DNA from 4 places in the Streptomyces sp. NBC_00654 genome. Region 3 is predicted to be linked to each of the others. Evidence: riboswitches for the same ligand, from Rfam matches in the RefSeq annotation. Region 3 holds a riboswitch; each other region holds the start of a gene.

Region 1 (7,027 bases), on a different contig from region 3:
TCGCCCTCACCCTGTACGAACGGCTGACCTCGGCCGGGCTGACCGCCGTCCGGCCCGACGCCGCGGTGGTCTCCGTACGCGCGCCGTCCGCGGACGCGGCCGTGCGCTGGGCGGCCGACTGCCGCGCGGCCGGGATCGCGGTGGGGTGCTTCCGTCCGCCGTCGGTGCCGGACGGAATCTCCCGCCTGCGGCTGACCGCGCGGGCCGACCTGACCCGGGAGCAGATCGCGGCCGCGGTGGCCACCGTCGTACGCACCGCTCCCGGGACGAGGACCGCTCCGGTCAGCTGACCGGGAGGTCGTGCAGCCCTGTCACGAACGAGGTCCAGGCCGTCGCGGAGATCCGCAGCGGAGTCCGGTCCAGGTCCTTGGAGTCCCGTACGGCGAGGTGTTCGCCGTCGAGCGGCGCGGTCTCCACACAGTTGTTCATTCCGGTACTGCGGCTGCTGCGGCGCCACCGTAACGCGGGCTGTGCGAGGCGGTCGGACATGATGCTCCCTCGGGCAGTCGGAAGGTGCGCGGGGAGCACGGCCGGTCAGCCGGAGTCCCCCTGGCCGCCGCGGCTGATCGCGGCGATGAGATCCAACGAACGCTCCGGCGACAGCGCGTGAGCCTGCAGGGTGCGGAAGGCCGAGCTGTACGCCTCAAGGTCTTCTTTCCGCTCCAGATAGAGGCTACTCGTCAAGTGGTCAAGAACGACCACATCCAGATCAGAAATGTTCGGAAAGGAGAAAATTACGAAAGGGCCGGTCAGGCCGATGTAACCCCCGACCTTGAACGGCAGTAACTGAAGTTGCACATGGGGCAGTTGGCCCACCTGGGTCAGATGGTGCAGCTGGTCCCTCATCACCTCGGGACCGCCCACCTCGCGCCGCAGTACGGCCTCGTCGAGTACGGCCGTCAGCTGCAGCGGCGGGTTCGCCCGCAGGACGCCCTGCCGGGTCAGCCGTACCTCCACCAGGGAATCCAGCTGTCCGGCCGGCAGTCCGTCCAATGAGGACCGGGTCACCGCGCGGGCGTAGCCGGCGGTCTGGAGAAGCCCGGGCACCACCGAGGTCTCCAGCGTCCGCGCGGTCCTCGCCTGGGACTCCAGGCTGATGAAGTCGCGGTACTGGGGAGGGATCAGCCCGCGGTACGCGTGCCACCAGCCTGTTCCGCCACCGCCCGCCGAACCCGCGAGCACCTCCAGGAGCGCGCGCAACTGGGCGTCGCGCACGCCGTACGCGTCCAGTAGCCGGGTCACGTCGGCGGGACTGACCCCACTGGCGCCGGTCTCGATACGGCTCACCTTCGACTGGTGCCAGCCGAGCAGCCGCGCCGCGTCCCGGCTCGTCAGCCCGGACGCGTGGCGCAGGCCGCGTAACTCCTCTCCGAGCTTGCGTCGGCGTACCACGGGACCGTGCAGCATGCCGGCCTCCTTCCGCTGTGCAGGGAGAGCCGGGCCCGCACGGGGACCGGCCCGCAGAGAGGTCAGTGTGCCGCGCGTTCGACTGCCACCGGGGCAGAGTTCACCGCTTTGAGCGACAGATATATGCATACCTTGGCCGATCGTCGTTACAGAGGGCAGCATCAGTGGCAATCTGGCGCGAAGCACAATCCCGGCCGATCGCGGGTCGGCCGGGGCGGGAAAGGGACGGCGTCGCCATGGCAGATCATCAAGAAGCAACCGTCACCCTGCCGAGTGATCCGGTCTCGGTCTCCTCGGCCCGCAGGTATGTCGCCCGGATACTGGCCGAATGGGGTCTGGCCGACGACACCGAGATCGCCGACACCATCCGGCTGATCGTTTCGGAGCTTGCCACCAACGCCGTACAGCACACGTTCGGGCTGTCACCCACCTTCACCGTGGACCTCCGGCTGGACCGGGAGGAGGAGCTGCGTCTCGGCGTGACGGACAGTCACCCCCGCTGGCCCCAGCGGCTGCCGGCCGCCGTCCAGCAGGACAACGGACGCGGCATGGTGATCATCCGGGCCCTGGCCAAGGAGTACGGGGGACAGCTCTCCGTCACTCCCACCCCCGAAGGAGGCAAGACGGTCTGGATCGCCCTGCCCTGGACGGTTCCGGGCCAGGGCTGACGGGGAAGCGGGCGCGCCGGGTCCACTGCTCGCGGGCAGGGCCCCGGCGTCCGTCCGGGCAGGCTCCCGGCGTCCGGGCAGGGCCCCCGGAGTCCCGGCCGGCCCTACCGCGCCGCCGCGCCCCGTCCGAATCCGCTGCGCATCAGTGCCAGCAGGGTCGACGCGGCGGAGGTCGCCCGGTCGCCCCGGTGCGCGACGGAGATCGTCCGGCGGAAGGCCGCCGGATCCAGCCGCCGCACGGCCAGCGGGGTCGGGGACATCGCGGCGACCATCTCCGGAACCACGGCCACCCCGAGCCCGGCGCTGACCAGCGCGCACACCAGGGCGTAGCCGGGGGACTCGCACACCACGGCCGGGGTGGCGCCGGCCTCGGCCAGGGCGCTCTCCACCCCGCGCCGGGGCGGATGCGTGGGCGCGCTGCTGATCAGCGGCCGTCCCGCCAGCTCGGCGACCGGCAGCCGGCCCGTCCCCTCGGCGAGCCGGTGGCCGACCGCGGTGACGAGGACCAGTTCCTCGACCAGGAGAGGCTCGACGACGACGCCCATGGGCGGGGGACCCGCGGGCGCCGGTTCGTACGCATGGGTCAGGGCGAGGTCGACCTCTCCGGCAGCCACGGCGGTGACTCCCTCGGGCGGCTCGTAGTCGGTCACGGCGAGCTCCACATCCGGATGTGCGCGCCGGAACGCGCTCAGGACCGGCGGCAGCAGGTGGATTCCGGCCGTGGTGAACGTGCCGACCCGCAGCCGCCCCCCGGAGAGCCCGGCCAGCTGAGCCAGCTCGTGCCGAGCCTGGTCCAGCTCGTCCAGGACCCTTCTGGCCCGGCCCGCCAGCAGCTCACCGGCGGCCGTCAGCCGCGCCCCGCGATGATGACGAACCAGGAGCGCCGCACCGGCCTCGCGCTCCAGTTTGGCCAGCTGCTGGGAGAGAGCAGGCGCGGTGTAGCCCAGGCGCGCGGCCGCACGCGTGATCGATCCGGCCTCGGCGACCGCCACCAGCGCCGCCAGCCGTGTCGGGTCGTACATTAAGCGTTCCTTTTGGCAGACCCAGAAGATTGCAAGTACACGCTAAAGGCTCTTCCGGTCCAGGGTGTAACCATGGACGCACAACTGCTCGCCTTCACGGGAGTCGCCGCGGGGATGGTCGCGCTGCCCGGCGCCGATTTCACCGTCGTCGTACGCAACGCACTCGCCTCGCGCCGTTCCGGGGTCGTCACCGCGCTGGGTGTCGCCGGGGGGCTGCTGGTGCACACCGCGCTGGCCGTGGCGGGCCTGGCCGCGGTGCTGGTCACCATGCCCGTGCTGTTCCGCACCGTCCAGCTCCTGGGCGGCGCGTATGTGCTCTGGCTCGGTCTCAGCGCTCTGTTCGCGTGGCGACGTCGGCCCGCCGAGGCGGACCGGACAGCGCAGCCGGAGGCCGGCCCCGTGCAGAAGGAGCTGGGACGCTCCCTGCGGCAGGGCTTCCTGACCAACGCGCTGAACCCCAAGGCGCCGGTGCTCTTTCTCAGCCTGCTGCCCCAGTTCGTGCCCGACGGGCAGCCGCCACTGCCCAGGACCCTGCTGCTCGCGGCCGTCGTCGTGGTGCTGGCGCTCATCTGGTTCCCGGCCGTGGCCCTGCTGGTGGACCGGCTGGGGCGGTGGCTGCGCCGGCCGCGTACCGCCCGTGCGATCGAGGGCGGCAGCGGCGCGGCGCTCACCGCACTGGGGCTCGTGCTGGTGACCGGACCGCTGCTGCGCTGAAGCGGGTCCGGCCGTGGGTCAGGCCGTGGGTCAGCGGACCCGTCCGTACCACACGCTGTTCGACCAGATCTTCTCCAGCCGGACCACCGCCCCGGTCTTCGGGGAGTGCCAGATCTTTCCCTTGCCCGCGTAGATGCCCACGTGGTAGACGCTGCGGCCGGAGTGGAAGAAGACCAGATCACCCTTCTTCCGCTTGGACTTCGAGATGTGGTGGGTCTTGTTGTACTGCTGCTGGGCCGTGCGCGGGAGTTTCTTGCCGGCCTTCTTGAAGGAGTAGAGAGTCAGCCCCGAGCAGTCGAACCGGCGCGGACCGGATGCTCCGTACTTGTAGGGCGATCCCTTCTTCGACGCGGCGATCGTGAGCGCCTTCGTCGAGTGCGTGGCGGCCTCGGCCTCGTTGACCAGCCCCGGCGCCAGCATGGCGGAGCCGACGGCCAAGGTGAGGACCGAGGCCGTACCGGCCCGGGTAAGCAGAGACGGGACATGTACCTGCGCAGTCATGCGCAACCCTTCGTCAGCCGCCTGTGAAGGATGACCTGTCGGGTTCGGGCTGGCGAAGTTGCCCGGCCGCACTTGGCGGCTTCACCCCGAGGGGCGACCGGTTGCCCGGCCGACCCGTTGTGCTCGGGTCCTCCACTCCTGCCGATCCACTTCTGTCGACCAGTCATCCGGGCAGTGGCAGGACTCGGCGTCCGCCCGGACCGCCCCGCCGCGGTGGCGGGGGCTTGTCGTCCCAGGGATCTTGACTCACGAAGTGCCGGATTTCCGAGCTGAAACAGCGATTTGTGAGAGTCGTCACGACTGATCCGTTCGGGTGGACGAGCCCGATTTCCGCCCTCGGCCGGGCTGCCCGACCAGCCTCGCACCAGCGACGGAACGTCAGATTCCGAGTACTGTCCACGCGCTGAGCGCAAGTTGGGCTGTCCCTCGTGAGGGGGAATGCCTACGCCGAACGAGGGAGGAAATCTGATCTCCTTGCCGGGCGTGTCGCGGGGCGGGCGCGGAGAGGTGTGGCGGGGCGCGGAGGGGTGCGGAGGCGCGCATGAGATGCGGCGAGGTGTGGAGTGGTGAGGAGTGGTGAGGACTGGCGTGGCCAGGTCCCGGCTCCCCGTGATCGGGAGCCGGGAGCCGGTGGCGGACGTGGTGCCGGGCGTTGTGCCGGATGCGGTGCCGAGGGGTCGGCCGGGGCGGACCCCGGCCGAGTGGCGGGCCTGGGGTCCGGTCAGCCCACCGGCGGCGGGGGCATGGTGACCCGGCCGGCGCGCCGTTCTCCGTCCAGCAGGCGCAGGGCCCGCGCCAACGTCGCCGCGTGGATCTGCGCTTCGCCCCGTTCGTGCATCAACGCCAGGGCGTCGCGCAGCGCCGTGGCCCGGGAGGCCAGGGCCTGCGCGGCCCGGAGCGCGCCATAGGTGTCACTGCCTCGGGCCGGGTTGATCCGGCCCAGTTGGTCGAGAACTTCCAGGTAGCGGTCGATGAACTCCCCCTCGGCGCGGGTCAGCGCGGGGAGCGGCGGGTACTCCGGTGGAAGCATGGTGGGTTCACCTCGGGGGGTGCGGCGGCCGGGACGGGCCGCGGTTCTCCATGACGTGGTCCACGAGCCCGTACGCCTGGGCGGCTCGGGCGTCGAGGATGGTGTCGCGCTCGATGTCGGCGGTGATCTGCTCCGTGGACCGGCCCGTGTGACGGGCCAGCATGGCCGCGAGCATCTCGCGCACCCGCATCAGCTCGCGTGCTTCGATTTCGAGATCGGACGGCTGGCCCTGGACCGGTTCGTCCAGCGTCGGCTGCCGGATGACTACCCGGGCGCCGGGCAGGGCATGTCGGCGGCCCGGCGCGCCTGCCGCCAGCAGCACGGCGGCGCTGGAGAAGGCCTGGCCGAGGCAGAACGTCTCCACGTCGCACGCCAGGTACTGCATGGTGTCGTAGATCGCGGCCATGGCGTTGAACTCGCCGCCGGGGGAGTTGATGTAGAGCGAGATGGGCCGGTCCGGCTCGGCGTGCTCCAGATACATGAACTGTGCGATCAGGTCGGTTGCCGCGGTGTCGTCGACCGGGGTGCCGAGGAAGACGATCCGCTCGGACAGCAGCTTGGAGTACGGGTCCAGGGTCCGGGTCCCGGTCGCGGTGCGCTCGGTGAACTCCGGCAGGACGTAACGGGCGGCAGGTCGGATCATGGCGGTGCCTCTCCTGGGGTCTGCACGGTTGTTCTCGGTGGGTCGCTGTTCCGCGGGCGCGCCGTTCCCGGGTACGTGGTCCCTGGGGACCCGCGGCCGCGTCCGTAAGAAATGTACAGGACGTACAGAAAGCTTTGGCGGGGCACGCGCCTGGTTCTTGGCACCGGGGTGGCTGTCCGGGGTCGGTGCCCAGGCGTTCGGGGACACGGGTCGGGCATGCGAGGGGCGGAATGCTGCCGCTGCACCCCGGTGGAGCGGACTCCCTGCTCCGGGAACCCCGTGCCGCCTCTGGCTCTTGATGGAAGCGGACGTGCTGTTCCGGGCGGTCCAGGAGGACGTGCGGGCGCAGGCGGCGTTCATCGCCGCTGCCCTTGCCCTCCTGCCGGGGCTGCCTGCGGAGTCCGCCGAGGCTCGGTTGTCAGAAGCAACGGGCTTGTGGGTCCGCAGCCAAGTGCCGCGTGGCCTGTCTCCGCGCGCTCGCAGTAGAGGAAGCCTCGTTCTGACGCAGGTCAATCATCGTGGGCGATCAGTGTGAGTCGGCCTCGTCGGAACAGGCGACCGGACGCCTTCGGCGGAGTCGTCCCGCGGGAGATGCCCCCGGTCATGCCGCATGGCCGAATCACCGCATTCGAGGCCATCCCCTCCCCGGGGTGTCCATATTTGGGCGCCAATGGATGAATTAGGGGCGATTTGCCGAGATGTGAATATCTGTGAAATCGAAACGTGAATGAGTCAATTCAGGCAGTGATGTGAGTCACTTGACACATTCATCGAACAGGTCTTAACTGCCCACGGCAGTTGAACTGAATGCCGGGAATTCCTTCCGGTATCCATATCTTCTGCCACCGAACAAGCATCTCGTTCATCACGCATGGAGGTTTTCATGAAGCTCGTTCGCCTCGTCAATAAGTTCCGCCCGGAGAAGAGTCTCAAGGCTTACGCCTGGTACGGCTGGATTTAATCAGGTAGTTTCCTTGCCGGGCTCGCGTCGGTCAGGAATTCTTGCCGACGCGAGCCGCCTACCCATGGAGTTCACCCATGT
Region 2 (7,027 bases), 1.2 Mb from region 3:
GCCCGGACCCGCGCCACCTCGGTCAGCTGGCGCCGGATCCCGTTGAGCACGGTCGCCCGGCGGTCACCGGCCCGGTCCAGGAACGCGGCGCGCTGGAGGTACTGGTCGGGGTCGGAGGAGAGCGCCAGCTGGACGGCCGGGTCGAGCCCGCCGGTGCGGTACTGCGCGGTGGCCAGGGAACCGAGGTCGTGGCGCGAGGTGTTGAGGCGTTCGGTCCGGCGGGCCGCCTCGTCGCGCAGGGCGTCGAGGGCCTTCGCCGTCGCGGTCGCCTTCTCCTTCGCCCCGTTGTACTTCTCGGTGGCGACCTCCGCGTCGTGGTACAGCCGGTCCACCTTGGTCTTGACCTGGGCCGGGGTGGGCCGGGGCTCGGCGTGGGCCGCCCCGGCACCGGTGGCGGTGGTGGCGGTCGCCGCCCCGGCGAGGGCCAGGGTGGCCGCGGTGCGGGCAGCAGGGCCGGTGAACAGGCGCTGCTTGGGTTTCCGGTGAGCTGATTTCCGGTGCGCGGCCACGAGGGCTGCATCCTTCCTGTCGGCTGCCCGCCGGGGGCTGCCGACGGGCACGCGAGGCCCGGTGGGCCGGCCACCACGGGGGGAGCGGCCGACCGCCGGACCTCGCGGCGGGGTGAGCGGGTGCCGCCCGGTACGGGCGGCGCTGGAGAGCCGATCACCTGGGAGGGACGCTAATCGCGGGGCGCGGAAAAGAGTCGACATGACAGCTATTGCACGCATGTGGCGTTTCGCTGTGCCGGAATGACCGGAAATACTGCCTCAGAGTCAGGCAATTCGTGCAGGTCCGGGCGAAATCCGTAAGAACGAGCCAAGAACGCTACACCTGGCTGTGAGGTGGTGCTACGGCCAGGGCCGCGATCCGCGGTTCGGGGCAGGGCCCTAGGCTGCGGGACCATGGACGTACTCATCAATATCTTCGTCGCCCTGCACATCATCGGCATCGCCTCGTTGCTGGGAGGTTTCCTGACCCAGATGAAGGCGATGGGCGCGGGCACGGCGCGATTCGTTCCGGCCATGCTGCACGGTGCGCTGACCATGCTGGTCACCGGCGTCGCCCTGGTCGGGCTCAACCAGGCCGACGACCAGACCGTGAACAACATCAAGATCGGCGTGAAGCTGCTGATCCTGGTCGTCATCCTCGCGCTCGTCTACATCAAGCGGGACGAGGAGAAGGTCGACAAGGGCGCGTTCGCCGCGGTCGGCGGTCTGACGGTCGCCAACATCTTCATCGCCACCCTCTGGACCTGAGCCGGCCGGTCCCGTCCCGGAGCGCCCCGGGACGGCCTTCACCGGCCGTCCGGGGCGTCGCGCGGTCAGGCGGGGCGCACGCTGCCGTAGATCGGCATGTAGTAGATCGACTCCTCGCGCACGTTCGCGCCCGGCTTCGGCGCGTGGATCATCATGCCGTCGCCCTTGTAGATGCCGACGTGACTGATGTCGTCGTAGAAGAAGACCAGGTCCCCGGGGCGCAGATCCGCCGTGGCCACCCGGGTGCCGACCTTCACCTGGTCCCAGGTCGTACGGGGGAGGTCGACCCCGGCCGCCTTCCACGCCGCCTGCGTCAGCCCGGAGCAGTCGTACGAGGCGGGGCCCGTCGCGCCCCAGACGTACGGCTTGCCGATCTGGCCGCGCGCGAACGCGAGGACCTTCTCCGCCTTGGCGGCGTAGCCGCTGTCCGGCCCCGATCCGGTGTCCGTCCCGCCACCGGTGCCGCTCCCGGAGTCCGGCTCCTTCGCGGCCTCCTCCTTGGCCTTCCGCTCGGCCTCCGCCTCGGCGGCGGCCTGCTGACGCGCCAGCTTCTCCGCCTTGATCCTGGCCTCGGCCTTCTTCTCGCGCTCCAGCTCCGCCAGCCGCGCCTTCTCCTGGGCGGTCAGCGTCGACAGCAGGGTGCGCGCCTCGGTCAGCTTGGTCTGCACGCTCTGCTTGCTGGTGCGCAGCGTGGCCTGCGACTCGGTGAGCGTCTCCAGGCTCTTCACCGCCTCGGTGCGCTTGACCGCCGCCGCGGACTGCTGCTCGCGGAAGTCGGCGACGGCCTTCTGCTGCTGGCTCGTCATCCGGTCCATCAGCTGGTCCTGGTCGAAGTACGCCTGCGGGTCGTCCGCCAGGAAGAACGTCGCGGTGGGCGCGATGCCGCCGGTGCGGTACTGCGCCGCCGCGTAGTTCCCGAGGGCGCGGCGGGCCTCGTTGACCTTGTCGGCGCGCTTGGCCACATCGTCGAGCAGGGCGTCGACCTCGGCGCGCTGGTTCGCGGAGGCCGCCTTCGCCTCGTTGTACTGCTGGGTCGCGGTGCCCGCCTGCCGGTAGAGGTCGTCGACCTTCTTCCGGACCTCCTCGATCCCGGGCCTGGGCTCCGCGGGCGCGGCCGTCGCGCTCTGCGTGGAGAGCAGCGTGACGGAGGCCAGCGCCGCCGTCGTCAGCCCGACGGCGGGAGTGGTGGTGCGCACCTTCGTACGCGGTTTGCGATGCGAGGCCAAGGCCGGCATCTCCTTCCGTGGACCGCCTGCCGGGTTGGCTGTCGGGTTCGGGCGGAACGGAAGGCTGCCCTACGGCCCCGTGGGGAAGGGCCGGTTCACCCCGGTACCGCTGGTGGGTCCCCGGTCCCGGGCTGCCGTCGGGCAGTACGGATTCGGCGGGGGCGTCCGCTCGGCGTGGTTCGCCGCAAGGGGGTACGGGGCGCCCGACCGAGCACGCTAGCCACCCGTGGGGCCGCTGTGAAGGTTGATGTTCGATATGCCCGATACATTTTCGTGACCTCGGTGAATCGGGCCCGCGGGAACCGGGCGCCGCCGCCCTTCCCCTACGCGGTGTGGGTGCCCGGTCTCCGTACGTGCCCGTCCGGCCGCCCTCGTATCCGATGCGGCCACGGACTGTCGGTGCGGCGGCCTAGACTCGTCAAGCGATGAGCAGCCTCTTTGACGACAGCTTCCTGACCGGCCTCCAGCACTCGGAGGAAGGGCCCCCGCCGCCTCCCGAGGACCACGCACCCGAAGCGGTGCCGGAGGGTCTCTTCGAGGGCGTCTTCGACGCGCCCCCGCCGCCCCGCGACGGCTATTACCGGGACGGTGCCCCGCGGCCGGTCATCGACGCCGCCGCGCTGCTCGACGGGCTGAACACCGAGCAGCGCGCCGCCGTGGTGCACGCCGGTTCGCCGCTGCTCATCGTCGCCGGGGCCGGCTCGGGCAAGACCCGGGTGCTGACCCACCGGATCGCCCATCTGCTCGCGGAGCGCGGTGTGCACCCCGGCCAGATCCTCGCGATCACCTTCACCAACAAGGCCGCGGGCGAGATGAAGGAGCGTGTCGAGCAGCTCGTCGGCCCGCGCGCCAACGCCATGTGGGTCATGACCTTCCACAGCGCGTGCGTACGGATCCTGCGCCGCGAGTCGAAGAAGCTCGGCTTCACCTCGTCGTTCTCGATCTACGACGCCGCCGACTCCAAGCGGCTGATGGCCCTGGTCTGCCGCGATCTGGACCTCGACCCCAAGCGCTACCCGCCGAAGTCGTTCACGGCCAAGGTCTCGAACCTGAAGAACGAGCTGATCGACGAGGAGACCTTCGCCGGCCAGGCCGCCGACGGCTTCGAGAAGACACTGGCCCAGGCATACGCGCTGTACCAGGCACGGCTGCGCGAGGCCAACGCCCTGGACTTCGACGACATCATCATGACGACGGTCCACCTGCTCCAGGCGTTCCCCGATGTCGCCGAGCACTACCGCCGCCGCTTCCGCCACGTCCTGGTCGACGAGTACCAGGACACCAACCACGCGCAGTACACCCTCGTGCGCGAGCTGGTGGGCCCGTCCGGCGAGGCGGACGCACCCGCCGAGCTGTGTGTCGTCGGTGACGCGGACCAGTCGATCTACGCCTTCCGGGGCGCGACCATCCGCAACATCCTCCAGTTCGAGGAGGACTACCCCAACGCCACCACGATCCTGCTGGAGCAGAACTACCGCTCCACGCAGACGATCCTCTCCGCCGCCAACGCGGTGATCGAGCGGAACGAGAGCCGCCGCCCCAAGAATCTCTGGACGAACGCCGGCAGTGGCGCCCGGATCACCGGCTATGTCGCCGACACCGAGCACGACGAGGCACAGTTCGTCGCCGACGAGATCGACCGGCTGACGGACGCGGGCGACGCGAAGGCCGGCGATGTCGCCGTCTTCTACCGGACGAACGCCCAGTCACGTGTCTTCGAAGAGATCTTCATCCGCGTCGGGCTGCCCTACAAGGTCGTCGGCGGAGTGCGCTTCTACGAGCGCAAGGAGGTCCGGGACGTCCTGGCCTACCTCAGGGTCCTCGCCAACCCCGAGGACACCGTCCCCCTGCGCCGCATCCTGAACGTGCCCAAGCGGGGCATCGGCGACCGCGCCGAAGCGATGATCGACGCGCTGTCGCTGCGCGAGAAGATCTCCTTCCCGCAGGCGCTGCGCCGCGTCGACGAGGCGTACGGCATGGCGGCCCGCTCGGCCAACGCCGTGAAGCGCTTCAACACGCTCATGGAGGAGCTGCGCACGATCGTCGAGTCCGGTGCCGGACCGGCCGTCGTCCTGGAGGCGGTCCTGGAGCGGACCGGCTATCTCGCCGAGCTCCAGGCCTCCACGGACCCGCAGGACGAGACCCGTATCGAGAACCTCCAGGAGCTCGCCGCCGTCGCCCTCGAATTCGAGCAGGAGCGCGGCGACGAGGAGGGTGCGGGCACCCTCGCCGAGTTCCTGGAGAAGGTCGCGCTGGTCGCCGACTCGGACCAGATCCCGGACGAGGACGAGGACGGCTCCGGCGTCATCACCCTGATGACGCTGCACACGGCCAAGGGCCTCGAATTCCCCGTGGTGTTCCTGACCGGGATGGAGGACGGCGTCTTCCCGCACATGCGGGCCCTCGGCCAGACCAAGGAGCTGGAGGAGGAGCGGCGGCTCGCCTACGTCGGCATCACCCGCGCCCGTGAGCGGCTCTATCTGACCCGGGCCGCGATGCGCAGCGCCTGGGGCCAGCCCTCGTACAACCCGCCGTCGCGCTTCCTGGAGGAGATCCCGGACCAGCACCTGGAGTGGAAGCGGAAGGGGCCGATGGCGGCTCCGGCCGGTCCGACCTCGGGCATCACGTCCTCGCTGTCCTCGTCCCGCTCGCGCTCCGGCCCGTCCGGCTTCGCGACCCGTCGCAGCTCGGACAAGCCGGTGGTCACGCTGGTGGTGGGGGACCGGGTCACGCACGACCAGTTCGGTCTGGGCACGGTGACGGCCGTAGAGGGCTTCGGGGACCAGGCGAAGGCCACGGTGGACTTCGGCGACGAGCGGCCCAAGAAGCTGCTCCTGCGGTACGCGCCGGTCGAGAAGCTGTAGGCCGAGGAGCTGCGGGCCGAGAGGCCGCAGACGGAGAACGCCCGGGGAGCGGGGCGGCCTCGGCCGTCCCGCCCCCCGGGCGTGTCGTGGATTTCCCGGCCGGAATCCCCTCGGCCCGAGGGGACGCCCGGCCCTGGGCCGCTCAGGTCGGGTTGAGTCCGTGGCTGCGGAGCCACGCCAGCGGGTCGATCGCCGAGCCGCCGCCGGGCCGGACCTCGAAGTGCAGGTGCGCGCCGGTCGAGTTGCCCGAATCCCCGGCGTACCCGATGACATCACCGGCCTTCACCGGGCCCGAGCGGATCCTGGTGCTGCTGAGGTGGCAGTACCAGGTCTCGGTGCCATCGGCCATGGTCACGATCACCATGTTGCCGTAGGCGCTGTTCAACTGGGTGCGCACGGTGCCGTCGGTCGCGGCCATCACCGGAGTGCCGTACCCGACGGGGAAGTCGATGCCCGTGTGGACGGACATCCAGTTGACGCCCGCCTGGCCGTAGTAGGCGCTGAGTCCGTGCTGCTTGACCGGCAGGACGAACTTGGGGCGCAGCGCCTCACGGCGTGCCGCCTCCTCCGCGCGCTTCTTCTTCTCGGCGGCCTGCCGCTCCTTCAGGTCGATGCGCTCCTGGGTGCGGCTGGCGCGGTCCCGGAAGTCGTCGGCATCGGCGCTGAGCCGGGCGAGCTGGGTGTCCAGCTTGTTGTTCGCGGCGACGGGCTTGACGGTGCTGGGGTCGGCGACCGCCATCGAGATGGTGTCGTCCTGCCGCTTCTCGGTCTCGCCGAGTCCGCCGACGGAGGCGGCCGCGATGCCCGCGACGCTCATGACGCAGGCGGAGGGGACGGCGACGGTGAGGAGTGCGGACCGCTTGGCGGGGGAACGGCGCCGCGCGCGGCTGCGCGAAGCGGAGCGGGCCACCGGCCGGGGGGAGTCGACGGCGCGCTCCATGGTGACGGTGCCGAGCTTGTCGATGCCGGGGCCGGGGCCGTCCGCCCTGTACTCGTCCGGCCCGTACTCGGCCGCCTCGTACTCCTCCGCCCGGTATCCGTCGGTGCCGGACCCGCTGGTCGCGGACTCCGGCGCCTCGGACTCCAGGACGGCGAACTCCGCCGTCGCCGGCGCCTCGGGCAGTGCCTCCGACGGCACTCCGGCCGTCCCGGTGGAGGCCGTCCGCTGTTCGTACAGGGAGTAGGACGTCTGTTCTGGCTCGTACGGCGCGCTCCCGGGCGTGGCGCCGGAGTTCCAGGCGGTGGCGTCGTAGGTGCCGGAGTCGTACGTTCCGGTGCCGTAGGCCGTCGTCGTCGCGTAGGAACCCGTGTCGTAGGTCCCGGTGTCGTACGCACCCGTCTCGTACGAAGCGGTCCCGTACGCGCCCGTGTCGTGCGCGCCCGTGTCGTGCGTACGGAGGTCGTAGGAACCCGTCTCGTACGACGCGGTGCTGAAGGTCGTGGTGGGGAACGCGCCCGTGTCGGTCGCCGCCCACTGGCCGGTCTGCTGCCCGCCGGTTTGCTGCCCGCCGGTCTGCTGCCAGGCGGTGCTGTCCCACTGGCCCGAGACATCGGGGGCGCCCGCCTGCGCCGGGATTCCCGGCCCGGAGGTCCAGGCGGCCGAAGCGTCGTACGGCTGCTGGGGCTGCGCCTGCGGGGTGTAGGCGTCGTACGGGGCGGTCTGCTGCGCGCCCGTGGCCCA
Region 3 (7,027 bases):
GATCTTCTCCTCGAAGTCGTCCGGCGGCGGGGTCTTCGTGCTACGGCGGGCCATCGCGGCTGCGACTCCTTCACGGATTCTGATCGGGCAACCTGAGGTTCTGACGCGGACCATTGTGGACCGCCGCACTGACAACGCCGACCTCGACCCGTCCGAAGCGGTCCGAAGCGGCCCCACGGGACCCGGCACGGGCCCCGGTTGCGGCAGCATCTACAGCAACATCGACGGAACGGGAACTTCGCCAGGTGTCGGTGCGCTTGCTTACAGTGGCAGGTCTGGCAGGAAATCCAGTATCGCGATCGAAGGGACGTACATGCCCATGGGTCACACGGCCACAGCACAGGCCGGCTCCGGCGGCTTGACAGCGACCGAGCACCGCCTGGCCAACGGTCTGCGTGTGGTGCTCTCGGAGGACCATCTGACCCCGGTCGCCGCGGTCTGTCTCTGGTACGACGTCGGGTCGCGCCACGAGGTCAAGGGACGCACCGGCCTGGCTCACCTTTTCGAGCACCTGATGTTCCAGGGCTCGGGCCAGGTCAAGGGGAACGGGCACTTCGAGCTCGTACAGGGGGCCGGTGGCTCGCTCAACGGGACGACCAGCTTCGAGCGGACGAACTACTTCGAGACCATGCCCACCCATCAGGTGGAGCTGGCTCTCTGGCTGGAAGCCGACCGGATGGGCTCCCTCCTCGCCGCACTCGACGAGGAGTCCATGGAGAACCAGCGCGACGTCGTGAAGAACGAGCGGCGCCAGCGCTACGACAACGTGCCCTACGGCACCGCGTTCGAGCGGCTGACCGCCCTCGCGTATCCGGAGGGCCACCCGTACCACCACACCCCGATCGGCTCGATGGCCGACCTGGACGCCGCGACCCTTGAGGACGCGCGTACGTTCTTCCGCACGTACTACGCCCCGAACAACGCGGTGCTCTCGGTGGTCGGCGACATCGACCCCGAGCAGACGCTGGCCTGGATCGAGAAGTACTTCGGCTCCATCCCCTCCCACGACGGCAAGCAGCCGCCGCGCGACGGCACGCTGCCCGAGGTGATCGGGGAGCAGCTGCGCGAGGTGGTTCAGGAAGAGGTCCCGGCGCGTGCGCTGATGGCGGCCTACCGGCTGCCGCACGACGGCACCCGGGCCTGCGACGCCGCGGATCTGGCGCTGACCGTGCTGGGCGGCGGCGAGTCGTCCCGGCTGCACAACCGTCTGGTCCGCCGCGACCGTACGGCGGTGGCCGCCGGATTCGGGCTGCTGAGGCTCTCCGGAGCGCCCTCGCTGGGCTGGCTGGACGTCAAGACGTCCGGCGGCGTCGAGGTGCCGCAGATCGAGGCGGCGGTGGACGAGGAGCTGGCCCGGTTCGCCGCCGAGGGCCCCACGCTCGAGGAAATGGAACGGGCCCAGGCCCAGTTGGAGCGCGAGTGGCTGGACCGGCTCGGCACGGTCGCGGGCCGCGCCGATGAACTGTGCCGGTACGCCGTCCTGTTCGGCGACCCGCAGCTCGCCCTGACCGCCGTGCAGCGGGTGCTGGACGTCACCGCCGAGGAGGTCCGGGCGGCCGCCGAAGCGGCGCTGCGCCCCGACAACCGGGCGGTGCTGGTCTACGAGCCGCTGGAGCCGGCGGCCGACGAGGCCGCCGACGACACCGAAGGCACCGACGCGCCCGAGGGGGCGGACAAGTGAGCGACGCCGCCGCGACTGGAGTAGCCATGGAGTACCACCCGCAGCCCGCCCCCGGCGTGGCCCGGCCCTGGGCGTTCCCCGCCCCCGAGCGCGGTTCCCTGCCCAACGGGCTGACCGTGCTGCGCTGCCACCGCCCCGGCCAGCAGGTCGTCGCCGTGGAGATCTTCCTGGACGCCCCGCTGGACGCCGAGCCCGAGGGGCTCGACGGCGTGGCCACGATCATGTCCCGGGCACTGTCCGAGGGCACGGACAAGCGCAGCGCCGAGGAGTTCGCCGCCGAGCTGGAGCGCTGCGGTGCCACGCTCGACGCGCACGCCGACCACCCCGGCGTCCGGGTCTCCCTGGAGGTTCCCGCTTCCCGGCTGGCCAAGGCGCTGGGCCTGGTCGCCGAAGCGCTGCGGGCCCCGGCCTTCGCCGAGAGCGAGATCGAGCGCCTCGTCGGCAACCGGCTCGACGAGATCCCGCACGAGCAGGCCAACCCCGCGCGGCGCGCCGCCAAGCAGCTCTCCAAGGAGCTGTTCCCGGCGACCGCGCGCATGTCGCGCCCGCGCCTGGGCACCGAGGAGACGGTGCGGCGGATCGACGCGGCGGCCGTGCGCGGCTTCTACGACGCCCATGTCCGCCCGTCCACCGCGACGGCCGTGATCGTCGGCGATCTGACCGGGGTCGATGTGGACGCGCTGCTCGCCGACACCCTCGGCGACTGGTCCGGAAACGCCGGCCAGTCCCGTCCGGTGCCGCCGATCACCGCCGACGACACCGGCCGTGTCGTCATCGTGGACCGTCCCGGCGCGGTGCAGACGCAGCTGCTCATCGGCCGGATCGGCGCGGACCGGCACGACAGCGTCTGGCCGGCCCAGGTGCTCGGCACCTACTGCCTGGGCGGCACCCTCACCTCCCGGCTGGACCGGGTGCTGCGTGAGGAGAAGGGCTACACCTACGGTGTCCGCGCCTTCGGCCAGGTCCTGCGCTCGACGGCTCCGGGCTCGGCCTCCGGGGCGGCGGGCGCCGCGATGCTGGCGATCAGCGGCTCGGTGGACACCGAGTCCACCGGACCGGCGCTGGCGGACCTCTGGACGGTGCTGCGGACCCTGGCGGCCGACGGGCTGACGGATGCCGAGCGCGAGACGGCCGTGCAGAACCTCGTGGGGGTCGCCCCGCTTAAGTTCGAGACCGCGGCGTCGGTCGCGGGCACCCTGGCCGACCAGGTCGAGCAGCACCTCCCGGACGACTTCCAGGCCCACCTCTACGCCCGCCTCGCCGAGACGGGCACGGTGGAGGCGACCGCCGCCGTGGTCAACGCGTTCCCGGTGGACCGGCTGGTGACGATCCTGGTGGGGGACGCGGCGCAGATCGAGGAGCCCGTGAAGGCCCTCGGCATCGGTGAGGTCTCGGTCGTCAGCTGACTCTCCGGGTACGCGGTCAGCGGGCGCTCGATGCTCCCGCTGTCGTATACCGGGGCACAGGGGACCCCGGTGCGACTCGTCGCGCCGGGGTCTTCCTTTTTGTCCGATTAGGTTCCTTTGCGGGGGAAGTTGCTCTTCTGTCCTGTGGGATGAGCGACAAAACCCGCTGTCCGTTTGCTGCGGGAAAGTTGTGCCGCTTAGCGTCGGCTCCGCTGTCCGTCATCCGTATGCCGCGTCCGCGGCGCCGGGCAGCCATCGCCGAGTCCCCGTCAGGCGCGAGCCTGGGGAGCCGGGGACCCACGAAGTCCCTGGGGTGAATCGGATGCCCGTGCCCCGTACGAGGCCCAGGTGTCCGTAGGAGACCTTCCTGCTCCGAACCCGTCAGCTAACCCGGTAGGCGAGAAGGAAGGAAAGGATCAGCCCCTCCATGGCGTTCACCCGTGCCACCGGGAAGCACCGTGCCCCGAGCCGCCTGACGCGCAAGCGCGCCCAGGTCGCCGGCGTCGCGGCTCTGGCCACCACCGGCGTCATCGGCGGTATGGCCTCCCCGGCCCTCGCCGCGGACTCCGAGGCCCACCCCGTCGGCGACACCGGCCTGACCGCGGTCATCGCCATCGACGCCACGCTCGCCCACCAGATCGACGCCCAGGCGAAGGCCCAGGAGCACCAGGCCGAGGTCGCCGCCGAGGCGAAGGCCAAGGCCGTCGCGGAAGCCGAGGCCAAGGCCGCGGCCAGGGCCAGGGCGAAGGCGGAGGCCGAACGCAAGGCCGAGGCCCGCGCCGAGGAGGTCCGCGAGGACAAGGCGCGCGCCGCCCGCGCCGCCGAACGCGCCCGGCTGAACTCCTTCCACCTCCCGGTCGCCGGCTCGTACGTCAGCACCGGCTATCAGTCCAGCGGTTCGCTCTGGTCCTCCGGCAGCCACTCCGGCGTGGACTTCCACGCGGCCTCCGGCTCCTCCGTCGTCGCCGTCGGCGCGGGTACGGTCGTCGAGGCCGGCTGGGGCGGCGCGTACGGCAACAACATCGTGCTCCGGATGACGGACGGCACGTACACCCAGTACGGCCACCTCTCCTCGATCGGCGTCTCCGTCGGCCAGAGCGTCACCTCCGGCCAGCGGATCGGCCTCTCCGGCTCCACCGGCAACTCCACCGGACCGCACCTGCACTTCGAGGCGCGCACCACGCCCGAGTACGGCTCCGACATGGACCCGGTCGCCTATCTGCGCGCCCACGGCCTCAACGTCTGACCGTCTCCGCACCCCGCCGATGGCCCTGGCTCCCCGCCGGGGCCTTCCGCGTTTCTCGGACCGGAGCCACCGGAGCCGCCGGGGTCACCGCACCCTCCGCCGAAGTGCCCGGTGGCCGAAAGATATCCCCCGGATTTCCCTGCGCCATCGGAAATTCCGGCCGATTGTCATAGAGTCACGGAACAGGCGTCGGCCGGCCGCGTTTTTCGCGGGGATTATGGCGGAGGTTCGGACATGCGCATTCCCGCGCATTCGGTATGCACGGCAATCCGTGACGACATCGTCTCCGGTGTCTTCGAGCGCGGCAGCCGCCTCACCGAGGAGGTGCTCGCGCGGCGCTACGGAGTCTCCCGGGTCCCGGTCCGCGAGGCGCTGCGCACCCTGGAGTCCGAGGGTTTCGTCGTCACCCGCCGGCACGCCGGTGCGTGTGTGGCCGAGCCCACCGAGCAGGAGGCCGCCGACCTGCTGGAGGTCCGGATGCTCCTGGAGCCCCTGGGGGCCGCACGCGCCGCCCAGCGGCGTACCGAGGCCCATCTCAAGGTGCTGCGCGGCCTGGTCAGGCTGGGGCAGGAGCGGGCCCGCCGGGGCGAGGGCGAGGATCTGCGCTCGCTGGGCGGCTGGTTCCACGAGACCCTCGCGCAGGCCTCCGCCAGCCCCGGTCTCATCGCCCTTCTCGCCCAGCTGCGCCACAAGACCGCCTGGATGTACGCGGTCGAGCAGCCCGTCCGCCCCGCCGACTCCTGGGCCGAGCACGGCGCCATCGTGGACGCCGTGGCGCGCGGCGACGCCGAACGGGCCAGGGCGCTGGCCGCCCAGCACGCCGAGCGGGCCATGTCCGCGCACCGGCCGCGCCGCACCGCCCGCCGGGTGTCCGCGCTCCGGGCCGGGACCGGGTGAGCGATCCGCAACACGGCGTAAACATCGCGGGTGTCCGGCATTAACAATTACGCCGTATACAAAGTGAAGTAATTCCGCAGGGCTTTGTTTCCGCTGCCCGAATCAGGTCGGGCGGTAATTGTGTGCCGATAGGAACGAAAGAGCCGCGGCTCCCTGTCGGGATACCGCGGCTCGGTCGGGGAAGAAACCCCGGTCTGATCCGTGCGGGAATCAGACCGTCTCCGGAAGCTCCTCAAGACCCTCGGCGACCAGCTTCGCCAGACGGTCCAGGGCGGCCTCCGCGTCGTCCGCGTCGGACGCGAGCACGATCTCCTCGCCGCCCTGCGCGCCCAGGCCGAGCACGGCGAGCATGGAGGCGGCGTTCACCGGGTTGCCGTCGGCCTTGGCGATCGTCACCGGGACGCCGGAAGCCGTGGCGGCACGGACGAAGATGGAAGCGGGGCGGGCGTGCAGGCCCTCGGCCCAACCGACGTTTACGCGGCGCTCAGCCATGGTTCTGCCCTTCACGAATCAATGGTTGTCTAGACCAGTCTCTCATGCAGTGCGCGGTGCTGTGCCCGACCGCCGTTCCGGCCGCGCCGCCGGCCGGCCTCCTCAGACTGCCCCGGCCCCGCCCCCTCCGCGACCGGTGTGCCGGTCGTAGGCTTTGGCCATGCACCCGAAGCCGGAGCAGAGTCCGCATCACGTGTACCCCGACCACTGGGAAGCGGACGTGGTGCTCCGCGACGGTGGCACCGCGCGCATCAGGCCCATCACCACCGACGATGCCGAGCGGCTCGTCAGCTTCTACGAGCAGGTCTCCGACGAGTCGAAGTACTACCGCTTCTTCGCCCCGTATCCGCGTCTCTCCGACAAGGACGTGCACCGCTTCACCCATCACGATTACGTCGACCGGGTGGGCCTCGCCGTCACGATCGGCGGTGAGTTCATCGCGACCGTCCGCTACGACCGGATCAACGAGCAGGGGCGGCCCGCCTCCGCGCCCGCCGACGAGGCCGAGGTCGCCTTCCTCGTCCAGGACGCCCACCAGGGCCGCGGGGTGGCCTCGGCGCTCCTCGAACACATCGCCGCGGTCGCCCGCGAGCGGGGCATCCGCCGCTTCGCCGCCGAGGTGCTGCCCGCCAACAACAAAATGATCAAGGTGTTCCGGGACGCCGGATACACCCAGCAGCGCAGCTTCGAGGACGGCTCCGTCCATCTCACCCTCGACCTCGAACCCACCGCCGAGTCCCTCGCCGTCCAGCGCGGCCGTGAACAGCGGGCCGAGTCGCGCTCGGTGCAGCGGCTGCTGGCCCCCGGCTCCGTCGCCGTCATCGGCACCGGCCGCACCCCCGGCGGGGTGGGCCGCACCGTCCTGCGCAATCTCCTCGGCTCCGGCTTCACCGGGCGCGCCTACGCGGTCAACAAGGCCTTCGACGACGGCCTGACGACGCTGGACGGCGTCCCCGCGCACCGTTCCGTCGGCGAGATCGACGAGCGGGTCGACCTGGCCGTCATCGCCGTCCCCGCCCACCGGGTGCCCGAAGCGGTGGCCGACTGCGGCGAGAACGGCGTCCAGGGGCTCGTGGTGCTCTCCGCCGGATACGCCGAACTGGGCGCCGAGGGCCGTGAGCTCCAGCGCGAACTGGTCCGGCAGGCCCGCTCGTACGGCATGCGCATCATCGGCCCGAACGCGTTCGGCATCATCAACACCGCCGAGGCCGTCCGGCTGAACGCCTCCCTCGCCCCCGAGTCGCCCGCCCCCGGCCGCATCGGCCTGTTCACGCAGTCCGGAGCCATCGGGATCGCCCTGCTCTC
Region 4 (7,027 bases), on a different contig from region 3:
CCGACGATCGATCATGGCGTTGTAGATGGTGCGCGCCTGCGTGTAGTCGGGGTCCTCCGGGCCGATCACCGGCCCGCGCAACGCGGTTCTCATGGTTTCGAGCGTGGCACCGTCCATGGCCTTCTCCTCGGGATGGCGCGGACCGCGACACACACCCGGCTGCTTCCCCCTGCCGTCTGTCGGTGATCGGTCGGTCGTACGCCGGCGCTTCGGCACCCCGAGAGCCGCGGGCGTCGTCGGACACCGCAAGGCTGTATCACCAGCCTCTCCCCGGTCGACGGGTCCCGCAATTCTCCGGCTCCCCGGGCACGGCCGATCTCCCTGGGCATGGCCGGTCTCCCTGGGCATGGCCGGTCTCCCTGGGCATGGCCGGTCTCCCTGGGCATGGCCGGTCTCCCTGGGCATGGCCGATCTTCCCGGGCACGCCGGTCACCCCCGGCGGTGGCCCTCGACGATGCCCGCGAAGCCGTCGAGCAGCGGTCCCAGTCCGAACTCGAACAGCACGTCCAGGTCCAGGTCGTAGCCGTCGGCGAGGGCGGTGGAGACCTTCGCGAAGACGGGGTAGCGGGCCGATCCGGCGAGCGCGCGAAGGGATTCCACCTGACCGGCCATCCATTCGTCCTCGCTCTGCCCGGTGGCCGCCTCGGCCTGGGCCTCCTGCTCCACGCTGACGGCGAGGCCCTGGACATAGCTGTAGAGCAGCACATGGACGTCCATCATGGTGGCCGGCTCCAGCCCGTGGCCGTCCAGCGCACTGAGCGCGCACTCCGCGTGGACCATCAGGTTGGGCAGCACCAACGGACGCGAAAGCGGTGCGAGTTGGGCCAGCCACGGGTGCCGGCGGTACACGGTCCAGAGGGTCCGGGCGCACAGTTCGAGCCGGGCGCGCCAGCCCTCGGGGGGTGTCGCGGGATACGTCTCCTCGCCGAAGGCCGTGTCGGCCATCAGCAGGACCAGGTCCTCCTTGCTCTTCACATACCGGTACGGGGACATCGCGGCGACCCCGAGCCGCGCCGCGACGCCACGCATGGAGAGCGCGGACAGACCCTCGGTGTCGGCGATGTGCATGGCGGCACGCACGATGCGCTCGCGCGTCAGCTCATGGTCGGGGGAGGGGGAGCCGGGGGAGACGGAGGGGGAGCCGGGGGCTCTCGGGAGGGGCGCGGGAGACACAGGGGCCGCGAGAGGCGCGGGAGGGGAAGCGGAAGCGGTCGCGGGCGCGCGCCCCGCGGCCACCACCGTGCCGATCCGTGGGCGGGTCTCCACGTACCCCTCCAGGCGCAGCGTGGTGAGCACCTTCGTCGCGGTGGCCAGGGCGACGCCCCAGTCCTTGGCGATCTGCCGGGTCGAGGGGACCCGGTCACCCGGGGCGAGTTCACCGGCGGTGATGCGGCGACGGATCTCACCGACGATGCGCCGGTACGGGGGCTGGGTTTCCGCGGTCATGCCCTGCTCCTCCTCTTTCTCTCCCAGGCGGCGTTCTTCTTTTTCGGGCGCTGGGGCTGTACTAGTGCAGAGGCTAGCAGGAGAGAAGGCGGAAAATCGCGGCCCTGCACTAGCTCAGGTGCGGAGAAGTGTGCTTGGCAGGCGTGCGCGTACGCCGTACATTCAGTGCGCGTACACCGTACGAATCGGTGGCGCGGACAGCCACAGGACCGAAGGGGTTCCGCCATGAAGAACGTCCTCATCTCCGGCAGCGGTATCGGCGGCTCGGCACTCGCCCGGCTGCTGGGCGAACAGGGCCGTACCGTGACCGTCGTGGAGCGCGCCCCCGCCCCGCGCCGGGGCGGTCAGGCCATCGACATCCGCGGCGTCGCCCTCGATGTCGTCGAGCGGCTCGGGCTGCTGGACCGGGCGCGCGGCGCCCGTACCAGGATGCGGGGCATGTCCGTCCTCGACGGGGACGGCAACGAGATGCACCGCTCCACCGAGTCCACCTTCAGCAGCGGCCGGCTCGACAACGGCGACATCGAGGTGCTCCGCGAGGACTTCGTACGGATGCTGCACGAACGCGTCGGGGACGGGGCGGAGTTCCTCTACGGGGACAGCATCACCGCACTGGAGGAAGCGGAGGAGGGGGTGCGCGTCACCTTCGAGCACGCCGCCCCGCGCACCTTCGACCTGGTGGTGGGAGCCGACGGGCTGCACTCGGGGGTGCGGCGGCTGGCCTTCGGCGCCGAGGAGCGGTTCATCCGTCATTTGGACATGCACATCGCCATCTTCGGCGCGGACAACTTCCTGGGCCTCGACAACTGGCAGGTGTGGCTCCGGGAGGGGACGGCCGGGTACGGCATCTATCCGGTGCGCGACAACACCGAGCTCCGGGTCACCTTCGGCTTCGGGGGCGGGCCGCTCGGGCCGGAAGCCCGGACCCAGGAGGCGTACCGGGCGCTGGTCGCCGCGCACATGGCGCCGCTGCGCTGGGAGAGCGACCGGCTGCTCAAGGCGCTGCGCGAGGCGCCCGACTTCTACGCCGATGCCGTGGCCCAGGTGCGGATGGACCGCTGGTCGCGGGGGCGGGCGGTGCTGCTGGGCGACGCCGGGTACGGGGCGTCCGTGCTCTCCGGGCAGGGCACCGGCCTGGCGCTGGTCGGTGCTCAGGTGCTGGCGGACGAACTGGCGCGGGCGGACGGTGACCACACGCTCGCGTTCGCGCGGTACGAGGAGCGGATGCGTCCGTTCGTCACGGTCAACCAGGCCCTCGTCGAGGGGCGCGGCGAGGCAGGCTCTCCCGCGTCCGAGGAGGCTCTCGACCGGGCCAAGAACGCCATCGTGCTGGAGGTCTGACGTGCCAGGTGGTCAGGAGTGCGTCCGGCATGCCGTAGAGTTGCATTCAACGACGCGGGGTGGAGCAGCTCGGTAGCTCGCTGGGCTCATAACCCAGAGGTCGCAGGTTCAAATCCTGTCCCCGCTACTGAAGGACCGGGCCCGGTACGCATACAGCGTGCCGGGCCCGAGTCGTTTCCGGACCGTGTGCCGGATCCACCGGGTCCATGGGTGCCGTATCCGCCGTATCCGCAGGGGCCGTGACGCGTACGAGCGCGGCGGCCGGTGGTGGCGCTCGCTGGGCGCGGCGGGGCAGAGGAGATGTATGCCGCCGATCCGCGTTTCGCGAAGAACTACGATCGGTACGGGGACGGCACCGCCGCCTTCGTACGGGATGCGCTGACGATCTACGCGGAACTCCGGCTCTCCGACTGACCTCCGGAGGCCCCGGCCCCGCACGCTCCCCTCTTTTGGCCGATGAGGAGTCGCCGCACGGCGCGGCTCCGGCAAGCCTGGACGGGGCGCGGTACCGTCCGCAGCCGTGGATGGACCGGGCAGGAGTGCACAGGTGGGGAAGCGGGACAGGCGGCGCGGGAGACCTGCCGGGCTGCCCCGCGCCCGGAGCCGTTGGCGGTCGGCCTTCCCGGTGCGCGGGCGTGTGGTCCCCTCCTTCGGTTTCCCGGCCCGCCATGGTGGCCGGGGGCCGGCCGGAGGCGTCGGGGCCCGCCGGTTCGTACGCGCGCTGCCCGCCCTGATGATCGGCGGCGGGCTGCTCTTCGACGTCGGGACCCCGCCGACCTTCACCGCCGTACCGCTGTTCGTGGCGGCACCGCTGATGGCCGCCCCGTTCTTCAGTCTGGCCAGCACCGTCCGGACCGGCGTGGCCTCGGTGCTGGCCGTCTTCGCTCTGCACCTGTACGCGGGGACGCTGACCCGGGCCGCTCCGGTCACCGAACTGATCACCGTGCTCACGGCCTCGGTGCTCGCCCTCGTCATCAACGGTGTCGTGCGGCGCGGCAACGAGCAGCTGGCCTCGGCGCGCTTCATCGCGGAGACCGCCATGCGGGCCGTGCTGCCGACCCCGGACGACCGGATCGGCGGACTGCATGTCGCCGCACGGTACGAGGCGGCCCAGGCGGACGAGTTCGTCGGCGGTGACCTGTTCGCCGTGGCGGACACCCCGCACGGCGTACGTCTGGTGCTCGGGGACGTACGGGGCAAGGGGCTCGACGCGGTCGAGGCGGTGGCGGTGATCATCGGGGCGTTCCGGGAGGCCGCCGAGCAGGAGCGTTCGCTGGAGGGGGTCGCCCAGCGGCTGGAACGGGCGCTGGCACGGGAGGGGACCCGGCGCGGCGGGCTCGACGCGATGGAAGGGTTCATCACGGCGGTGCTCGTCGAGATCCCGCCCGGCTCCCTCTCCTTGCGCATCGTCAACCGGGGGCACCCCGAACCGATCCTGCTGCACGCGGACGGAGCGCTGGAGGTGCTGTCGCCGACCGTGCCCGCGCTGCCGCTCGGGATGAACCTGGGTGCGTGGCCGGACCGGGCCGACGAGTGGGGTCTGCCGCCGGGGGCGACGCTGCTGCTGTTCACGGACGGCCTCTCCGAGGCGCGGGACGCGTCCGGGGCCTTCTACGATCCGGCGGCCCGGCTGCGGGGCCGGATCTTCCCCGGGCCCGAGGAACTGCTCTCCGCGCTCACCGACGATGTCCGGCTGCACACCGGCGGCCGGTCCACTGACGACATGGCACTTCTCGCGGTGGGAAGGCCCGCTGAGGGACAGCCGGAGCGCCGGACGACCGTGAGGATCGTGGGCCGGGGCGATGAATGAGCGGGACGTGCGGGCGTGAGGTGCGGACGGGGACGTGGACGGATGTGTGGACGGATGTGTGGACGGACGTGTGGACGGACGTGTGGACGGGATCCGTGGTTGGAGCGCGTGCCGGTTGCCGGGCGATACCACCGTACGTAATCGAAGGACACCGCTCCGCATAACATTTGATGCAATGTCAGAAATCAAGTAGTGATCAAATCGTGCTCTGCTCGTCCGATTCGGGATGGTTGCATCACGTAAGTCCAGGCCGAAGTCGCGAACGATCACTGGGAAGAGCTTGGAATAGGACCCGTCCGTCTATTAACGTTCGATAACGCAGCGCGGTCGTCCCAGTCGTCGCAAGAGGCGGCACCGTGCGCGAGCGCCGAATCCCGCAAGGGAACCGGGGAACCACCTACATGGGGTGAATCGGACACCTGCGTCTCGTCAGAGGCGGAGGGGCCCGTAGGAGACCTTCCTGCTCCGAACCCGTCAGCTAACCCGGTAGGCGAGAAGGAAGGAAAGGAGTGCGCCCACGTGGCGTCCAACAAGCCTGCCCCCGAGGCCCCGTCACCCTTCGCCACCGGCAACTTCGGTGACTCGGACAGGACCTGGGAGGAATGGAATCCCACCGAGGAGTCCATCCGGCCCGTGCGCGGCAGGCACCGCGTAGCCAAGCAGCGGGGACTCGCCCGTAGCTCCACCGTCCTCGGGGTCGGTGTCATCGCGGCCGTCGGAGCGGGCGGCATGGCCACCGCGCAGAGCAAGCCGCCGGTCTCCATATCTCTTCCCGATTCCCTCGCGGCCAGTCTCCCCGACGCCAAGTCCCTTCCCGGCGTGGGTTCCTTCCTGTCCGACGACGAGGACAAGAAGCCGGTCGCGACCGCACCGCTCACCTCCGCGGGTATCACCGACGCCGAGGCGGAGCAGGGCACGACCGACCCGGGCGAGGCACTGCGCGCCCGCATCCTTCAGCAGGCCGAGCAGCAGCAGGCCAGCGCCGACGCCGAGGCCAAGGCCGCGGAGGAGAAGGCGGCAGCCGAGAAGGCCGCCGCCGAGGCCAAGAAGCAGCAGGACAAGGCCGAGGCCAAGGCCGCCGCCGAGAAGAAGAAGGCGGAGGAAGCGGCGAAGAAGAAGGCGGAGGCCGAGCGCCTCGCCAAGCTCGCCGCCAGCTACGCGCTGCCGACGTCCTCGTACAGCATCACCTCGACCTACGGTCAGTCCGGCACGATGTGGTCCTCCGGCCACCACACCGGCCTCGACTTCGCGGCGCAGAGCGGCACCCCGGTCAAGGCCGTGCACAGCGGCACCGTGAAGTCCGCCGGATATTCCGGCGCGTACGGCTACCGCACGGTCCTGGTGCTCGATGACGGCACGGAGATCTGGTACTGCCACCAGTCCTCGATGAACGTGTCGGCCGGTCAGAAGGTCAGCACGGGCGACACCATCGGCCGTGTCGGCGCCACCGGCAACGTCACCGGCGCCCACCTCCACCTGGAGGTCCGCACCCCGGGTGGCTCGGCCATCGACCCGATGAGCTGGCTGCGCAGCAAGGGGCTCACGGTCTGAGAACCCGTTGGGTGACCTCCGGCCGGAGGCCACCCGGCAGGCTCCGAGTCCCGCCCCGGCACCGCGCTTCCCCTGCCCCAGCGCCGCGTTCCCCCCGCGCCCTCACCGGGCGCCCCCGAACCCCGGCAGCCCTGACGCACACCCCCCGACGTCAGGGCTGCCGGTCCGCTGTCATGGAATAGCGCCCCCGGGTGCTCTCGTTGAACTCTTCATGACTTCTGTGACTTCTCTGCGCCCGCTCGGTTCCTCCGGCCTTCAGGTCTTCCCCCTCGCCCTCGGCGGCAATGTCTTCGGCTGGACGGCGGACGAGGCACAGTCCTTCGCGGTGCTGGACGCGTACGCCGCGGCGGGCGGCAACTTCATCGACACCGCCGACTCCTACTCCGCCTGGGTCCCCGGCAACGAGGGCGGCGAGTCGGAGACCGTCATCGGCAAGTGGCTCGCCTCGCGTGCCAACCGGTCCGACATCGTCGTCGCCACCAAGGTCGGTGCCCACCCCTCGTACAAGGGGCTCTCCGCCACCACCATCAGGGCCGCCGCCGAGGAGTCGCTGCGCCGGCTCGGCACCGACCACATCGACCTGTACTACACGCACTTCGATGACGAGACCGTCCCGGTCGAGGAGATCATCACGGCCCTCGACCGGCTGGTGAAGGACGGCAAGGTGCGTGAGATCGCCGCCTCCAACATCAGCCCGGAGCGGCTCCAGGCGTCCCTGGACTTCTCCGAGCGCGAGGGCCTGGCCCGCTACGTCGCCCTCCAGCCGCACTACAACCTGGTCTCCCGCGACACCTACGAGGGCGCCCTCCAGGACACCGCGGCCCGCGGCGGGCTCGCCGCCGTCCCGTACTTCGCGCTGGCCTCGGGCTTCCTCACCGG

What was found. Region 3 has a riboswitch for cyclic di-AMP ahead of OHA98_RS10830 (M23 family metallopeptidase). Riboswitches for the same ligand answer to the same signal wherever they lie in the genome.
Positions count from the first base shown of each region.
Region 1: it holds a riboswitch for cyclic di-AMP, as region 3 does, so the genes downstream of both, OHA98_RS24975 (C40 family peptidase) here and OHA98_RS10830 (M23 family metallopeptidase) in region 3, are expected to answer to the same signal.
Region 2: it holds a riboswitch for cyclic di-AMP, as region 3 does, so the genes downstream of both, OHA98_RS05790 (C40 family peptidase) here and OHA98_RS10830 (M23 family metallopeptidase) in region 3, are expected to answer to the same signal.
Region 4: it holds a riboswitch for cyclic di-AMP, as region 3 does, so the genes downstream of both, OHA98_RS37680 (M23 family metallopeptidase) here and OHA98_RS10830 (M23 family metallopeptidase) in region 3, are expected to answer to the same signal.

Region 1 is NZ_JAPEOB010000002.1:1,061,537-1,068,563, reverse strand. Features, by position in the region: gene OHA98_RS25005 (8-amino-7-oxononanoate synthase) at 1-290, shown strand, start outside; gene OHA98_RS25000 (DUF397 domain-containing protein) at 283-489, opposite strand; gene OHA98_RS24995 (helix-turn-helix transcriptional regulator) at 535-1,407, opposite strand; gene OHA98_RS24990 (ATP-binding protein) at 1,644-2,075, shown strand; gene OHA98_RS24985 (LysR family transcriptional regulator) at 2,180-3,097, opposite strand; gene OHA98_RS24980 (LysE family translocator) at 3,170-3,811, shown strand; gene OHA98_RS24975 (C40 family peptidase) at 3,842-4,312, opposite strand; cyclic di-AMP (ydaO/yuaA leader) riboswitch at 4,316-4,502, opposite strand; gene OHA98_RS24970 (hypothetical protein) at 5,034-5,342, opposite strand; gene OHA98_RS24965 (ATP-dependent Clp protease proteolytic subunit) at 5,350-5,985, opposite strand; gene OHA98_RS42985 (tryptorubin family RiPP precursor) at 6,857-6,946, shown strand; gene OHA98_RS24960 (cytochrome P450) at 7,024-7,027, shown strand, end outside.
Region 2 is NZ_JAPEOB010000001.1:1,302,928-1,309,954, forward strand. Features, by position in the region: gene OHA98_RS05780 (C40 family peptidase) at 1-509, opposite strand, end outside; gene OHA98_RS05785 (hypothetical protein) at 903-1,256, shown strand; gene OHA98_RS05790 (C40 family peptidase) at 1,322-2,491, opposite strand; cyclic di-AMP (ydaO/yuaA leader) riboswitch at 2,490-2,636, opposite strand; gene pcrA (DNA helicase PcrA) at 2,908-5,346, shown strand; gene OHA98_RS05800 (M23 family metallopeptidase) at 5,489-7,027, opposite strand, start outside.
Region 3 is NZ_JAPEOB010000001.1:2,512,893-2,519,919, forward strand. Features, by position in the region: gene OHA98_RS10815 (DNA topoisomerase (ATP-hydrolyzing) subunit A) at 1-54, opposite strand, end outside; gene OHA98_RS10820 (pitrilysin family protein) at 314-1,681, shown strand; gene OHA98_RS10825 (pitrilysin family protein) at 1,708-3,087, shown strand; cyclic di-AMP (ydaO/yuaA leader) riboswitch at 3,334-3,502, shown strand; gene OHA98_RS10830 (M23 family metallopeptidase) at 3,515-4,333, shown strand; partial or broken gene OHA98_RS10835 (GntR family transcriptional regulator) at 4,568-5,274, shown strand; gene OHA98_RS10840 (HPr family phosphocarrier protein) at 5,441-5,722, opposite strand; gene OHA98_RS10845 (bifunctional GNAT family N-acetyltransferase/acetate--CoA ligase family protein) at 5,883-7,027, shown strand, end outside.
Region 4 is NZ_JAPEOB010000003.1:1,159,663-1,166,689, reverse strand. Features, by position in the region: gene OHA98_RS37710 (FAD-binding oxidoreductase) at 1-117, opposite strand, end outside; gene OHA98_RS37705 (TetR/AcrR family transcriptional regulator C-terminal domain-containing protein) at 430-1,446, opposite strand; gene OHA98_RS37700 (FAD-dependent monooxygenase) at 1,672-2,787, shown strand; tRNA gene OHA98_RS37695 (tRNA-Met) at 2,841-2,914, shown strand; partial or broken gene OHA98_RS37690 (TipAS antibiotic-recognition domain-containing protein) at 3,017-3,201, shown strand; gene OHA98_RS37685 (PP2C family protein-serine/threonine phosphatase) at 3,425-4,597, shown strand; cyclic di-AMP (ydaO/yuaA leader) riboswitch at 4,953-5,105, shown strand; gene OHA98_RS37680 (M23 family metallopeptidase) at 5,117-6,148, shown strand; gene OHA98_RS37675 (aldo/keto reductase) at 6,369-7,027, shown strand, end outside.